2 regions of the Paenibacillus sp. J23TS9 genome follow, and region 1 is predicted to be linked to the other one. Evidence: riboswitches for the same ligand, from Rfam matches in the RefSeq annotation. Region 1 holds a riboswitch; the other holds the start of a gene.
The links. A riboswitch is a leader RNA that binds a small molecule or an ion and turns the genes downstream of it on or off. The one in region 1 is predicted to bind cyclic di-AMP.
Positions count from the first base shown of each region.

Region 2: it holds a riboswitch for cyclic di-AMP, as region 1 does, so the genes downstream of both, KJS65_RS05375 (3D domain-containing protein) here and KJS65_RS29240 (C40 family peptidase) in region 1, are expected to answer to the same signal.

Region 1 is NZ_BOSG01000011.1:22,827-30,637, forward strand. Features, by position in the region: gene KJS65_RS29210 (transglycosylase domain-containing protein) at 1-466, shown strand, start outside; gene KJS65_RS29215 (endonuclease/exonuclease/phosphatase family protein) at 653-1,714, shown strand; gene KJS65_RS29220 (DNA-3-methyladenine glycosylase) at 1,734-2,381, shown strand; gene KJS65_RS29225 (YwhD family protein) at 2,475-2,984, opposite strand; gene KJS65_RS29230 (M1 family metallopeptidase) at 3,188-5,176, shown strand; gene KJS65_RS29235 (hypothetical protein) at 5,188-6,021, shown strand; cyclic di-AMP (ydaO/yuaA leader) riboswitch at 6,287-6,426, shown strand; gene KJS65_RS29240 (C40 family peptidase) at 6,432-6,896, shown strand; cyclic di-AMP (ydaO/yuaA leader) riboswitch at 7,284-7,421, shown strand; gene KJS65_RS29245 (C40 family peptidase) at 7,426-7,811, shown strand, end outside.
Region 2 is NZ_BOSG01000001.1:1,098,290-1,106,100, forward strand. Features, by position in the region: gene KJS65_RS05355 (alpha-glycosidase) at 1-1,053, opposite strand, end outside; gene KJS65_RS05360 (transporter substrate-binding domain-containing protein) at 1,655-2,467, shown strand; gene KJS65_RS05365 (amino acid ABC transporter permease) at 2,553-3,212, shown strand; gene KJS65_RS05370 (amino acid ABC transporter ATP-binding protein) at 3,199-3,921, shown strand; cyclic di-AMP (ydaO/yuaA leader) riboswitch at 4,209-4,364, shown strand; gene KJS65_RS05375 (3D domain-containing protein) at 4,372-5,034, shown strand; gene KJS65_RS05380 (polysaccharide deacetylase family protein) at 5,134-5,952, opposite strand; gene KJS65_RS05385 (NADH:flavin oxidoreductase/NADH oxidase) at 6,163-7,185, shown strand; gene lpdD (prenylated flavin chaperone LpdD) at 7,334-7,705, shown strand; gene KJS65_RS05395 (PspA/IM30 family protein) at 7,779-7,811, shown strand, end outside.

The DNA of each region.
Region 1 (7,811 bases):
CGTATTTGAGTCTGGCGGGACCGGCAGCCGTGTCTCCTCCCTTATCAAAAGACCTGTTGCCGGTAAAACCGGCACAACGGATACCGATGCCTGGATGGTCGGCTATACGCCGGAACTGGCGACCGCCGTCTGGGTCGGCTATGACAAAGGCCGTGATATTTCTACTATGGATGGTCACCGGGCAGCCCCAATCTTCGCACAGTTTACCGAAAAGGCACTGGAGAATGTACCCCCGAAAATTTTTGCCATACCAAGCGGAGTAGTCACCGTGTATGTGGATGAAGCGTCAGGCAAGCTGGCCTCCGCCGATTGCCCGGCCAAGAAGCTTGAGGTGTTCATTGCCGGCACAGAACCGACCGAATACTGCTCGCTTCACGGCGGAGAGAAACAGCAGCCGACTACAAAAAGCGGCAGCCCTGAAGAGCGCTCCTGGTGGAGCGACTTCAAACGTTGGCTGACAGAATAATAGAAGCGAATAAGGCCTCCTCGCGGTCATTCACATGATCACGGGGTTGGCTTTTTTTAATCGAAGCTCACGCTAGACCTCCTTCATCCCGCGTGATACATTAGGATTGCATCCAGGATATGGGTGATTGCATCCAGGATATGGGTGATATTCGCTATGATATTTTGTAGATAAGGGAGACTCCGAATGGCCAAAAAAATCATGTGGATCCTCGGTAGTATCGTGCTTGCCGCCGTTTTGTTCGTAGGTGGGTTTTTACTGTATGTGACATTGACAGATTATAAGCCGGAGGCAACGGAGCCCGTTGCAATCACGGATAACCAGGAGAACATGCTGCAAAAGGAGACCGCGTTCACCGTCACGACGTTTAATATCGGTTATGCCGGGCTGGATAAGGATGAAGACTTCTTTATGGACGGCGGAACTCAGTCACGCTCACGCAGCAAGATACAAACGGTTCTAAATCTGAACGGCATTGGAACCTTTTTAAAGAGCAATCATTCCCATATGATCTTTCTTCAAGAAGTTGATATCAAGTCATCGCGCAGCTATAACATTGATGAGGTTGGTGCTTTGCAGAATTTCCTTAAGGGCTATAGCTACTCCTATGCGGATAATTACAAAGTGCCTTGGGTTCCCGTGCCGGTGATGCAACCTATGGGCTCTGCTCATAGCGGGATGCTGACACTCTCTTCCTATAAAAGCACCAGCGCGACCCGTTATGCTCTTCCCGGTAAAGAAGCATGGCCGCAGCAGTTGTTCGACCTGGACCGGGCCTTTATCGAAAACCGTATTCCCGTGGAGAATGGAAAAGAGCTTGTCCTTGTCAATCTTCACCTGTCTGCGTTCGATAAAGGGGGAAGCATCCGCAAGCAGCAGCTGCAATTTTTGGGTGAATATATAAAGAAAGAAGCCAAGAAGGGTAATTATCTGATTGTGGGAGGCGACTGGAATCACTCGCTGCCCGGAACCGATCCTAAAGCGTTTAAAGCTACCCAGGACTGGCCGGAGTGGCTGCAGCCGTTTCCTGAAAGCTTCAAGCCGGAAGGCTTCCAGTGGGCGGTGGACAAAAACACACCCTCTGTACGGACGGTGGATGTCGCTTATCAGGAGGGCGTGAATTTCCGGGCTGTCATTGACGGCTTTCTCGTCTCTCCAAATGTGGAGATTGTTAAAGTCGAGGGCCACGACTTGAAACATGAGCACAGTGATCACAATCCGGTTACGGCTCAATTTAAATTGAAGTAAAGCCAGGAGGCGCTGTGACATGCACAAAACGAATCTGATCAGCCCTTCTCTGCTGTCGCGGACAGCACTGGAGGCAGCCCCGCTTCTGCTTGGACAAACGCTGGTCCGCGTGACCGAGGACGGCGAAATCCGCTGCCGCATTATAGAGACCGAGAGCTACGGAGGCGCAGAGGATCAGGGAAGCCATGCCTTTGGCAATCGGCGTACTGCGCGGACGGAGGTCATGTTTGCCGCAGGTGGTATCGCCTATGTGTACCTGATCTATGGTATGTACTCCTGTCTGAATGTGGTTGTGGGGGATAAGGATGATCCACAGGCAGTTCTTATCCGTGCCGTAGAGCCTTTAAGTGGTATGGATGAAGAGCTTATGTGGAGATACCGGGGGCCAGTTTCAGGAAAGACAGTCGGTCTAAGCAATGGACCCGGCAAGCTGTGCCGCGCACTGCGCATTGACAGAAGCCTGAATGGATGTTCGTTGAACCAAATGAATAAACCTCTTCGTATTGAGAGCGGAGATCCCGTGCGGTATCTTCCTATTGTGGCGTCTCCGCGGGTCAACATCGATTATGCCGGTGACTATGTATCGAAGCCATGGCGCTTCTATATAGAAGGAAATCCGTATGTATCCGTCAAAGATAAACATCCGATTCCGTTTAGACAAGCATAAATCTTCATTTATAAAAAAGGGTCTGACCTACTCTTGTTGATTACAACAAGCAGTCGGCAGACCCTTTTGATATTTTCGATGCCTCTTCGAAGATTAAGCCTCCAGCGCTTGCTTCAGCTCTTCAGGAGACTTCTCCCACCATTCCTCGTTATGGGAAACCAGCAGGTCCTTAAGCAGCTTCTTCTCCTCGGCACCTAACTCATCCAGCATAAATTTGCGTTTGAGGGCAGAATCCATCCGGTTGACATGCTCCGCGAGAATTTTCCAGCCCCGGCGCTCTTCCTCATCAACCCACATCTCACTGGCTGTGGCTCCGCCGTAGAACTGACCGTCCTCATTACGATCAACCGCTACCCAAATGATCCACACCTGGCGTCCGTTTGGTACATCTTCACGGTTTGCGGAAAAACGGATCCGGCGTTCCGGCTTACTTTTGGCATGCATGGCACCGATGTCAATCGTCGCCACGCCGCGGTCAATAATGACCGGCGAAATATTATTCAGATCAATCGAACCTGCACCAAATCCCATTTTATGCTTGCTCTTGCCACTGACAATATTCAGTGCGATTTGTTTTTTGCCTATCTGCTCCTTATTATCCATACCCTCGTGTTCCTCCTATTAGAAAAACGTCTACTCGGGCTTGCCTCTCGCTGAAGCGGGAGCCGCGTTTTTGCGGAACTGACCGAATAGGCATCCTGCTTTGATATTTTGATATCCATGAACTTAATTTTATTTTAACTAATAATCGCTGGAATGCCAACATATACATGCTTTAGATGCTTGTCAACGGGAGGTATTCGTATATGGCTCCAGCACGCGCCAAAATCGTCATTTCGTCGTTACTCGCCCTTTGTATCCTGCTCGCGGGAACAGGGTGGCTCTTCTTCAGGGATACACCGGAAACACAGCCTTCCTATGCTCCGGATCAGGCCAAGCCTCCCAAGGTATCCACTCCGATTGTTCAGCAAGAGAGCGTACAAAAACCAACGGCTGAGATTCTCAGCAAGCGGGTTGTGGAATACCACATCGACACGACACTCGATCCGGAGAACCGTGTGATCAAAGGAACCCAGACGTTGACATGGACTCACCCCGGGAAAAAAACAGTGAACGAGCTGTACTTTCATCTGTACCCCAACGCCTTCTCATCCATGGACTCCACTTTTATGAAAGAATCTGGAGGCAAGCTCCGGAATGACTCCATGCCTGCGGACGGCTTTGGCTCCATGACCATTACCGATATGAAAACTGCTGAAGGCCTTTCACTTATGCATCGTATCCAGTATGTCCAACCTGACGACGGCAACGCAAAGGACAAGACTCTTGTCAAAGTCCGGCTTCCTAAACCCGTCAAGGGTGGAGAAAGCATCACGCTCAGCATCCAGTTTGAGGTCAAGCTCCCTAAAATATTCGCCCGAATGGGTACCGCGGACGATTTTGTCATGGCCGGACAGTGGTTCCCAAAAATCAGCGTCTACGAGCCTGCGGGCGTGAGGGGGCGGACGACAGAGGGCTGGAATTTGCATCAATACCATGGGAACTCCGAATTTTATGCTGACTTTGGCATCTATAGCGTCCGCATTCATGTACCGGACAACTATATCGTCGCCGCAACCGGATTTCCTGTACAGGCCGCACAGGTTCGCAACAACGAAAAAATCTATCAGTTTTATGCCGACGATGTTCACGACTTTGCCTGGGCAGCGTCACCAAACTTTGTTGTCGCTGAGGAGCCCTTCTCCTCTGCCGAGGTACCGGGCGTAAAGATCAAGCTTTATTTGGACCCTGCTCATAAGGACTTGAAGGAAAGATATTTCTTCGCCGCCAAAGCTGCTCTCAAATACTTCAGCAAATGGTATGGTTCATACCCTTACTCTACCTTGTCCATAGTCGTTCCGCCTGAATCAGGCAACGGGGCTGGCGGGATGGAATATCCAACGCTGGTAACAGCCTTCGGCGCCAAAGACGAATCACCCGGTTATGATCTGGAACGGACGGTCATCCATGAGATCGGACATCAATATTTTTACGGCATGCTAGCCAGCAATGAGTTTGAAGAGGCATGGCTGGATGAGGGTTTCACTTCATACGCTGAGGATAAGCTCATGGAGCAGGAGTATGGCGTTATTCCAAACCTGCCGATCCAAGCCTCAATCATTTCTTCACCCATGTCTTTAACGCAAGAAGCATGGAAATACGGCTCACAGGATCAATACGCGCTCAACGTTTATTACCGCGCCAAGCTGCTTCTGAAAGGGATGGAACAGCAGGTCGGCTCGCAGACCATGAGTAAAATTATGAGCACCTATGCTAAAAAGTACCGGTTCAAGCATCCTGCAACAGCTGATTTCCAAAAGGTGGTCGAGCAGGTTACCCATGAATCGTGGCAAACCTTCTTTGACCAGTATGTATACGGCAATCAGATGGCCGATTTCGCAGTAGACTCCATCTCTGTACACAAAAATGACAACGATACAGCACCTGTCTATGAATCCACCGTCAAGATTTCGAAAAAGGGTGGCGACTATTCTGAGGTTCCGATCATGTTCACCTTTACCGACGGCCATACGCTGAACAAGGTTTGGAACGGAACAGGTGACAGCGCCGAGTTTAAGCTGGAATACAGCGCGCCGCTGGCCTGGGCAATGGTTGATCCGAAATACTCGATTGTGATGGAGAACAAGCATATTAACAACTATTTAAAGGCGGATATGGATAACAAGGTGCTGATCCGCTGGAACTTGAGCATCACCAAGCTGATTGAGACTCTGCTTGGAAGTCTGTCCTGGTGAGGTGAGAACTGGTGAAATCCCATATTTCAAATGGCTGGAAAAGTCTTAAAAATCAATTTTATATCGTCATCATTCTCTTTTTGTACCAGCTGATCTGGGGATACTTCCTGTACCGTCTGGTCCATTCGGCCGTCGTTCCGCTGCTCATGCGCTATCCTGATCCACCACCCAATGAGCTGAGCCAACTGCTCTACTATATTGAAGGCAAAATGAGCCTGTCCACGAGCGGAACCGTTCATACGTACGTCTGGATCCTGATCTCCATGTGCGTGCTGCGCATGCTGGCCACTCCCTTCATCCATGCTGGGATCTTCTACGGACTGCACCGGGAACGTGAAGGTGAAATTGGTCTATACTTCTTCCAGGGGATGAAACGCCATGGAAAGGTCGTGTTTTTATTCCACCTGGTGGAATGGATATTGATTGCGGCACCTGCCTACTGGATCGTTCCTAAGATCTATGAGATTCTGCTGAACGGTATGCAGGTGCAAACCCTTGCCCTGCAAATCCTTCCTTATGCAGCAGCATGGCTCCTGTACAGCTATATCATTCGTCAGCTCAATCTCTTTATGCAGTTTGGCAAGACCGGCGGTACCGGCCTCCTTGCTCCCTTATGGCATTGTCTGCGCGGTTCGGCACCTTTAATCGGTATTTCGATTGTGCTTGGTATAACTAGTCTGCTCCTATTTAGTATCTGTACAGGCATCTCATTAATCTGGGCCGGGATCATCGCGCTCATTCTCCAGCAAGGCTATCACCTGGTCAGCTGTATGATGAGATTATGGGGTATTTCCGCCAAGTTTGATCTATGGCATCATCAGGCTCACAAAAATATAGAAAAATAAAAATTCTAATGGTTAATTTTTTGTCATCACTTCAATCCCTTGATAGAAGAAAAACCCCACCCTTCCACAAGGAAAGGGATGGGGTTTTATTTGTTTTTAAGTGCCGGATGTATTTGCCAAAGCGGCATTCCTCTGATACAATAATCCGGTACGAACTTAGTAACAACTTTGTAATAATTACTGTAACTATTCAAATTGTGCTGTAAACGAATTTCAACAACAACTACCAATTAATAAGATACCATGCCACCAGTCACTTTCAGGTGCTTGATCAAGGCCGAATTCCTTGGCACCAGGAAGCGGGGGAACCACTTTGGGTGAATTGATCTCGTAACAGAGGGATCATAGGGGACTACCTTCTACCGAATCCTTAAGCTAACCTCGCAGGCAACCGGAAGGGGTTTATGTTTTTGAAAAAGAAGTTTGCAGCAGCCGCACTTGGCTTAACACTTATGTTCTCGATGGGAACCAGCGTATTCGCGGATTCATCACTGAATAATGTTGTCCATAAAACGATCGGGGTTACTTACAAAACCGGCGGAACCACCACAAACGGGTTCGACTGTTCTGGTTTTACACGTTATGTATTTCAAAAGCTGGGTGTTTCCATTCCACGCCAATCCAGCGCCCAATTTAAAACAGGCACCGCAGTCTCCAAGAGCAACCTGAGAGCTGGAGATCTGGTATTTTTCAATACGACTGGCGCAGGCGTTTCCCATGTCGGAATCTACGTTGGTAATGGAAATTTTGCACATTCATCCTCTTCCAAGGGTGTTACAATCAGCAAACTAAGCAACAGTTATTTCGCCAACCGCTACATTGGCGCCAAACGAGTCATGAGCACTGCTAAATATAAAGCAGCTGTCTACAACTAATACTTACCCATAAACATACGTAATACTTACACGCCCGCGCTGGAGATTTTTGCCGAAATCCCCTACCGCGGGTTTCTTGTTACCTATTAGACGTATGAAACGGCTAATAGGTAACAACTTTTCATAAAAAAATTTATAAAAACTTCAAATATCTTTTCTCGCTTACCCCTCAATTACCCATCCCATCAACAAATAAACATATTTTCCTATAAAATCATCTAAATATTTCCTTATTTCTAAAAAAAATTGATTTTTTTCGCTTATTAATGATAGAAACAATTGCCAAATTAAAATTCCTTTGTTACAATAGTCCCAGTGAGTTAGTAACAACTTTGTAATCTTTGCAGAACCGTTTGAAAAAGAAACGTTTCCTGATTTATATAGTGTAGAGAATATATGCCGAATTTCCTCACACTAGGGAAGCGGGGGAACCATTACGGGTGAATTGATCTTGCAACAGAGGGATCATAGGGGACCTTCTACCGAATCCTTAAGCTAACCTCGCAGGCACCGGAAGGGGTATATTTGTTTGAAAAAGAAGCTTGCAGCAGCAGTCATGAGTTTTGCAATCGTATTTACCGTTGGAGCCGGAAGCGCTTTCGCAGACTCCAAAATGGACAAAGTCATTGATGATGTTATCGGTACGAAATACAAAACCGCAGGAACTACAACGAGTGGCTTCGACTGTTCCGGATTTACAGCATACGTATTCAAACATCTGGGCATTAACCTGCCGCATCAATCCGGATCACAGTTTAGTATGGGCTCGGCCGTTTCCCGCAGCGACCTGAGAGCAGGAGATCTTGTATTCTTCAATACCTCTGGCTCCGGCGTTTCCCATGTCGGAATCTATGTCGGCGACGGAAAGTTTGCACATGCCTCCACATCCCGCGGAGTTATGGTTAGTTCGCTAAG
Region 2 (7,811 bases), on a different contig from region 1:
CACGATATAAGCTTCCGGATTCACATTTTTGACGACTTTACGGAAGTCACGCCAGAAATGATGATCGACCTCATTGGCAACATCTAAACGCCATCCGTCGAGTTTTATCTCCTTAATCCAATACTCCGCCACATCAAGCAGATATTGCTTTACTTCGGGGTTTGCCGTATTGAATTTAGGCATATTTCCATAAAATCCGAAGGTATCATAGGTGGCAATACCGTTTTCCACACGGGCAGGAAAATGATTGATATGGAACCAATCGGCATATTTTGATTTTTCACCATTTTTGAGGACGTCCTGGAAAGGAGGGAAGAGCTCACTGCAGTGATTGAACACCGCATCCAGCATCACGCGGATTCCTTTTTCATGACAGACCTCCACCACCTCTTTCAACAACGCATTGTCACCAAATTGAGGATCGACCTGCTTATAGTCTACGATGTCGTATTTATGATTGGATGGCGATTTGAACAAAGGGGTAAAGTATATCGCATTGATTCCGAGATCCAGCAGATCGTCCAAATGGTCGAGAACGCCTTTTAAATCGCCACCGAAGAAATTATCGGTTTCAGGCTGACCACCCCATGGCTGCGTTCCTTTTGGATCATTCCCAGGATCTCCATTAGCGAACCGCTCGGGAAGTATTTGATAAAAAACAGCATCCTTGGCCCAATCCGGTACCTTAAACACATCGATTTCATGTATGTAGGGGAATTCATAGTAACCGCCTGTTGGGGCAGGACAATCATGGTAAATTCCGCTGTCCAGCATATAGATCGACTCGGTCCCGGCGGTTACACGGAACGCGTAGGTTAGTCGTTTGTATTTAGGGAGCACCGAGGCCTCCCAAAAATCAAACATCTCGTCGGATGCTGCTTTTTCCATTGTAATTTCAAAGTAGGTCGAGTCCCAGTCGTATTTATCACCGGTCATGGCGACAACGGTATCCACGTCGTTTTTTTTGGTGCGGACACGCAGGTGAATGGTACGTGGATCGTATGCATAGGCCCACTTGTCACGGGGCACATGATAAAGAGCTTCGAGCAGCATGACTACACCTCCAGTTTATTTCTAGCTATTTAATAACCGAGAATCCGGAATAATGAACCATAGCCGAATGCTTTTATATTGTATTTATTATGTGCAGATGATGGACACATCATTGCTCTAGCTGTTATGTTAAGCGCAATAAGGTCTTGTGGATTTATAAAAATACATAAATGAATGAAAATAAACGTTAAAAATCATTGAAATCTGGGTTATAACATGTAGGCAGAATAATTGTACGTTCTAAAACAAGGTATTAAATGGAAAAAAACAATGTATATCCCGAGTTGCATTCATTGTTTTATTAATGAGGAGCAATACTCGATATATATATTTATAACTGAAACTTTTCAAGCAACAATCCTTCCAAAAGCCCGTACCAACAGTACTTTCGATTATTAACCAACGGATTATAATAATGCTCGAGTAATGTTCCGATTTACAAATTATTGAAAATGAATGTATTTGTATGAAAATTACATTGCATAATCATGCAGACTGTTGTACTATAAAACATGTTTTCCATTGGCTGATGACGATCAGTCAACATGCTCATACTATGGCTAATACAACTTACGAAGAATGTGAACAGGAGAGATAGATCATGAAAAAATGGGGTATTTTAACGGCATGTTTGTTGCTGACAGGAAGCTTGCTTGCAGGCTGTGGAGATAAAAATTCAGATCAGGCGTCCGTTTCAGATAATGGGGGAAGCAAGACAGAAGCGAAAACAATTGTACTCGGGACAAGCGCCGATTTTCCTCCTTATGAATTTCATAAAATGGTCGGTGGCAAAGACCAGATTGTAGGTTTCGATATTGAGATCGCCAAGCAGATCGCAGCCGATATGGGAGCGAATCTGGAAGTTAAGGACATGGATTTTAAAGCTTTGCTCAGCGAATTATCGAGTGGACGTGTGGACTTTGTCATCTCGGGTATGACACCGGATGAGAATCGCAAGAAGGAAGTGGATTTCTCCAATAACTATTACAAAGCCGAGCAGGCTGTTGTGATAAGAGATAAGGATAAGGATAAATATTCTACGATGAAATCGCTCGAGGGCGTATCGTTTGGGATTCAAACAGGTTCCATTCAAGAGGATATTGCGAAGACAATTCCCAATGCGAAAATTACCGGTCTCAGTAAAATTAACGACATCATCATGCAGCTTAATTCTGGACGAGTTGATGCATCGATCATGGAAAAACCGGTTGCCGAAGCCTTTTTGAAAAATGTTAAAGGTCTCGCCATCGCTGATGCGGTCCCTGATTATAAGGAAGACGGCTACGCAATTGGTGTTAAAAAAGGCAACACGGAGCTGGTTGATCATATCAACAAAACGTTGGACCGCTTGAAATCAGAGAAAAAAATAGAACAATTTGTATCTGAAGCCAGTGATCTTGCTGCTCAAAAATAAGTAATGTTGCGATTACAGAAAAAATAGCGGATGAGCGTTCGCTATTTTTTTGATTGCAACACTAGAAGGAGGATGTAACTATTTCATGAATATATTTGAAACGTTCTGGGAATACCGGTCTTACTTTGGCCATGGCATCCAGTATACATTGCTGCTTGCAGCGATCGGGGTCGTTTGCGGGTTTATCCTTGGCTTGCTTGTTTCCATGCTGCGGATGTCCCGATTCTGGCTGCCGCGGTTTCTGGGTACGGTATGGGTAGAATTCCTTAGAGGTACCCCTATGCTGGTGCAGCTCTTTATCATCCATTACGGTCTCGTATCGTTCGGGATCAAATTAACAGCTATTGAATCCGGCGCCATTACTCTCTCGATTAACAGCTCCGCTTATCTGGCTGAAACATTCCGTGCCGGCATTCAGGGTGTGGACAGGGGACAGGCTGAGGCAGCGCGTTCTTTGGGAATGAGCAAAGGAATGACGATGAGATATATTGTTCTTCCGCAGGCGGTGAAAAGCGTGTTGCCGGCTATCGGGAATGAATTTATTACGATTATAAAAGAATCTTCGATCGTATCTTTTATCGGCGTCACTGATCTGATGTACCAGGCACAGGCCGTTACCACCATTACCTATGAATCACTCAAGCCGCTTCTGATTATCGCAGCTATTTATTTCGTGATGACCTTTACATTGTCCAAGCTGCTTGGTTTGTTCGAAAGGAGGTTAAGTACGGATGATCACCGTTAAGGATCTGCACAAGTCGTTTGGAAAGCTTAATATCCTAAAAGGCGTGAATATTGAGATCGCCAAAGGGGAAGTTGTTGTTGTCATCGGTCCCAGCGGATCGGGAAAAAGTACATTCCTGAGATGCCTCAACATGCTTGAAACTCCGACAAGCGGAGAGATTGCGTTTGAAGGTGATTCCATTACGGATAAAAAGCATAATATCAACCTGACACGCGAAAAAATGGGGATGGTATTTCAGCAATTCAATTTGTTTCCGCATAAGACGGTTCTTCAAAATATTATGCTTGCCCCTGTAAAGGTGAAGAAAATGCCGCAGCCGGAAGCTGAGAAAATCGCTCTCGATCTCCTGCAGACGGTCGGACTTGCGGATAAGAAGGATGCGTACCCGTCGCAGCTGTCCGGGGGACAGAAACAGCGTATCGCCATTGCCCGCGCGCTGGCCATGCAGCCGCATGTCATGCTGTTTGACGAGCCTACATCTGCGCTCGACCCTGAGATGGTGGGTGAGGTGCTGGAGGTCATGAAGAAGCTCGCAGAAGGCGGCATGACTATGGTGATCGTAACCCATGAGATGGGTTTTGCCAGAGAGGTCGGTGACCGTATTGTATTCATGGATGACGGTCAGATCATGGAAGAAGGTACTCCATCTGAGGTATTTGGTAATCCGAAAAATAGCCGTACCAAAGATTTTCTTAGCAAAGTACTCTGATGACTTATGACTCGAATGCTTCATATAAAAAGCTCCGCTGCAGGATTACATCTGAGCGGAGCTTTTTTTAATGGAAAGATATAGAAAGAAATATAATGAAGATTTCAATTTAAGTTTACATAATATTGATGATGTTAACTAAATGAAAAAAATGTAATCATTTATTTTGATGAGATCTTGTTTTTTCTAGAGGTTTTAATAACAATCTTCGGCTGATAGAGGAAGTTAGACCTTGAATAGTTGCAGTATGGTAACATTTTCAAGCGCACAGGTTACAAAATTGTGATATATTGAGTAAGCCAAAACTTTGGAATGCAAAGTGCGGGGGAAAATTTTTACCGTGAAAGACTATTGTCACTCGGGGTGAATCGTTATTGTAACGTAGGGTTGTCTCCTCAATCCGAACCCGACAGCTAACCTCGCAGGCATCGATGATTTTAAGGAGGAACTATGAAGAAGAGATTTAAGAAAGTTAAAATTTTTGCAGCAGCATTGGGCATTACCTTGACTGTACAAGCCGTACCTATTCACGCGGACTCTGTACATGTAACCAAAGAAGGCGACACTTACTACACGCTATCGAAACAATTAGGCGTGAATATGAATCAGCTGATGAATGCAAATCCTAACGTACAAGCGACGAACATCTATGAAGGCATTAAGCTGAATATTCCGGGTGACAACACAATGAAGGCATATGCGGATGCGGATTCTGCATCAACGATCACAACCGCGTCTCTGAATGTGAATTCGGATCAAAAAGTCGTAGAAGCATGGGGAAAAACCTTTACTTATAATAAAACGCTTAACGTGAAAGCAACGGCATATTCTGCAGCTGCAAGCGAGAATGGAAAATGGGGTGCGGTTGATTACTTCGGTAATCCGCTTGAACTCGGTACAATCGCAGTAGACCCATCCATTATCCCGCTTGGCACAAAGGTGCTTGTCACAGGACATAACTTCGAAGGTCTTCCTAAAAAAGCTTTTGTAGCTACGGCCAGAGATACTGGCAGTGCCATTAAAGGGAACCGTATTGATATCTTTGTTCCGGGCAGCCCGCAATCCGTCAGCGAATTTGGTTTCCAGGACGTTCAACTATACTTCATTAAATAGTAGTATCGTTTTTTACTGACATAATGATATATACCCTATTTCGCTTTTACGCAAACAAGCAGCTCTTACCATTTGCAAAAATGGAGAGCTGCTTGTTTTTTATTTGTCCTTTTGAACTTTTAGCAGTTTGGGTAAAGTCACAAAAGTATATCCTTTTTTCTTTAGTTCGCGGATGATTTCCGGTAAGGCTCCGATCGTTCCGGATAAGTCCGAAGAGCTGCCCCCTCCGGCATGCTGAAGAATGATGGAGCCCTGCCCGGCTGTGGTCATTACGTTTCTTTTCACAGCCTCTTTGCTGATGCCTTTCCAGTCCAAGGAATCGACATTCCAGTTGACGATTTTATATCCCTCGCGTTTGGCCCAGCGCAGCTGGTTCTCCGTAATATCACCATAGGGAGGACGGATCAATTTAGGTTTATAGCCGGTAATGCCATACAGGATTTTCTCTGTCCGGATGATTTGATCCATATATTCGGCCATCGTCAGCTTATGGAACTGTGGATGGTTATAGGAATGATTCCCGATGACATGTCCTTCCCGTACAATTCTGGCTACCAGGTCAGGATGCTTTCTGGCCCGGCTGCCTACAACGAAGAACGTGGCCTTTACTCCATTCTGGGACAATATCTTTAGAATTTGCGGAGTAAAACGGGGATCAGGAACATCATCAAAGGTCAATGCGATCTGTTTGATATGGGGACCGTGAATTTTGAAAGTATCAGGGTATTTCTTGATAAGCTGCCCCAGGGTTAAAATCTGTTTTTCCTGACGTGTTTCCTTTCGTTCATGACTGCTTGTTTCTTGTATTGAATTGGAAGAGGCCGGATCTTCCAGCTGGGCCGCATTAAGAGCGGCTTCAGGCCAAAGCAGGCTGATAAGAAGCATAGCAGCGCAGGCTTTAACGAGTCGGGTATTTATCATCGGTTGCGGCTCCTTTCCCCGGTATTGCTGTCAGCAATTGTGATTGTCTATACTGTTATGTCCCGAATTGGAAAGAATTATGATGGTTTTTCAAAATAGCCCACATTTCCATAATTACTCCGAAAACGTGTATAATAAATGTGTTTCATATGAACCGTTTCAACATACGGACTTCAAATATAAGCTTACTGAAAGGAGACAAAAAGCATGGCGGATTTATTCACACCCTATGTATTAAAGGGATTATCTTTGAAGAACCGAATTGTAATGCCTCCTATGTGCCAATACTCGGTGCAAGCGCAGGATGGAATCCCGAACAACTGGCATTTTGTGCATTATGTTTCCCGGGCGGTGGGCGGCACAGGGCTGATCATTGTGGAAATGACGGCTATTCATCCGGATGGACGTATTACGAATCAGGATACAGGGATCTGGAGCGATGAGCACATCCCCGCATACCGCAAAATTGTGGACGAGATACATACCCATGGAACACGAATTGGCATTCAGTTAGGACATGCCGGACGCAAGGCGGAGGATGCTAATCCGCCGGTAGCTCCGTCAGCCATTCGGTTCGATGAAAAATATAAAACACCTCGCGCTCTTACTACCGAAGAGGTAGAAGAAATGGTGCGGGCATACAAAGAAGCGGCAAGAAGGGCAGTTGAAGCCGGGTTTGATACGATAGAAATTCATGGAGCGCACGGATACCTGATCCACCAATTCCATTCACCAATTACCAACCGTCGCGATGATGTTTACGGTCAGGATTTGCCACTCTTTGGCGTAGAAGTAACAAGGGCGGTCAGGGAGGTTGTGCCTGAGGATATGCCGGTCATTATGCGGGTTTCGGCCAAAGAATATGTGGACGGCGGTTATGACGTAGATTATATTACAGAAGTCTGCCGGCGTTACCAGGAGGCAGGCGTGGATGTGTTTCATGTCTCTTCCGGCGGTGAAGGGCATATTGGCGCCAACGGAGGACCGAAAGCTGGGGCGGGTTATCAAGTGGAGCTGGCAGAGCATATCAAAGACAAGCTGGATGTACCTGTTATCGCAGTAGGACGTCTAGATGACTTTGAAGTCGCGCAAAACGTGGTGCTGGATGGTAAAGCGGATTTGGTGGCTGTAGGCAGGGGAATGTTGAAAGATCCTTACTGGGCGCTGCATGCATCTCAAGCGCTTCAAGGTGATGGAAAAATACCGAAGCAGTATTTACGGGGCTTTTAACATAGGAGTGATAACGGCATGGGCAGATAATCTGTCTATGCCCTTTTTCCATTCTCATCGTTGTACGGAATGCTTATTATCCTATAAAATGGTATTTAAAATATGGAACTGTTTTTGATGAATGATTACAATGTAGAGGGGCGGCAGCATGGAACCAAGCACAAAATGGGATATACGGATCGAGGAGGTCCCCGTCGGAAGAGACATTCTGCTCGTTATAACCGGCGGATCAGCTCATATTGGTGCTGTAGCTACCGCATATTATTGTAATGATGCCATGGAGGCTACGGTGCAAACGGTAGAGCTGCCAGGACATCGAGAGCATGATTTGGCAGAGGAAATGGCGGAGAAAGCAGCAGAGGCGCTTGGCGTCACCGTTACCGTGGCGGCTGGAATCCATTATGATGGTATCAAACGGGAGCAGATTTCAGAGATTGTAGCAGAGGCAAATTCGGTGTTTGACAGGTATCTTGCTGTTAAGACTCAAAAAGAAAACGAAAAATTTTTTTGTGAATTTTGAAACGACTTCAAAGCTGCTGCGTAAATGAATATCATAAGAACAACATTAAACCTTTCTAGGAGGAAATAACAAAATGGCTATTTTTAAAAGATTACGTGACCTGACA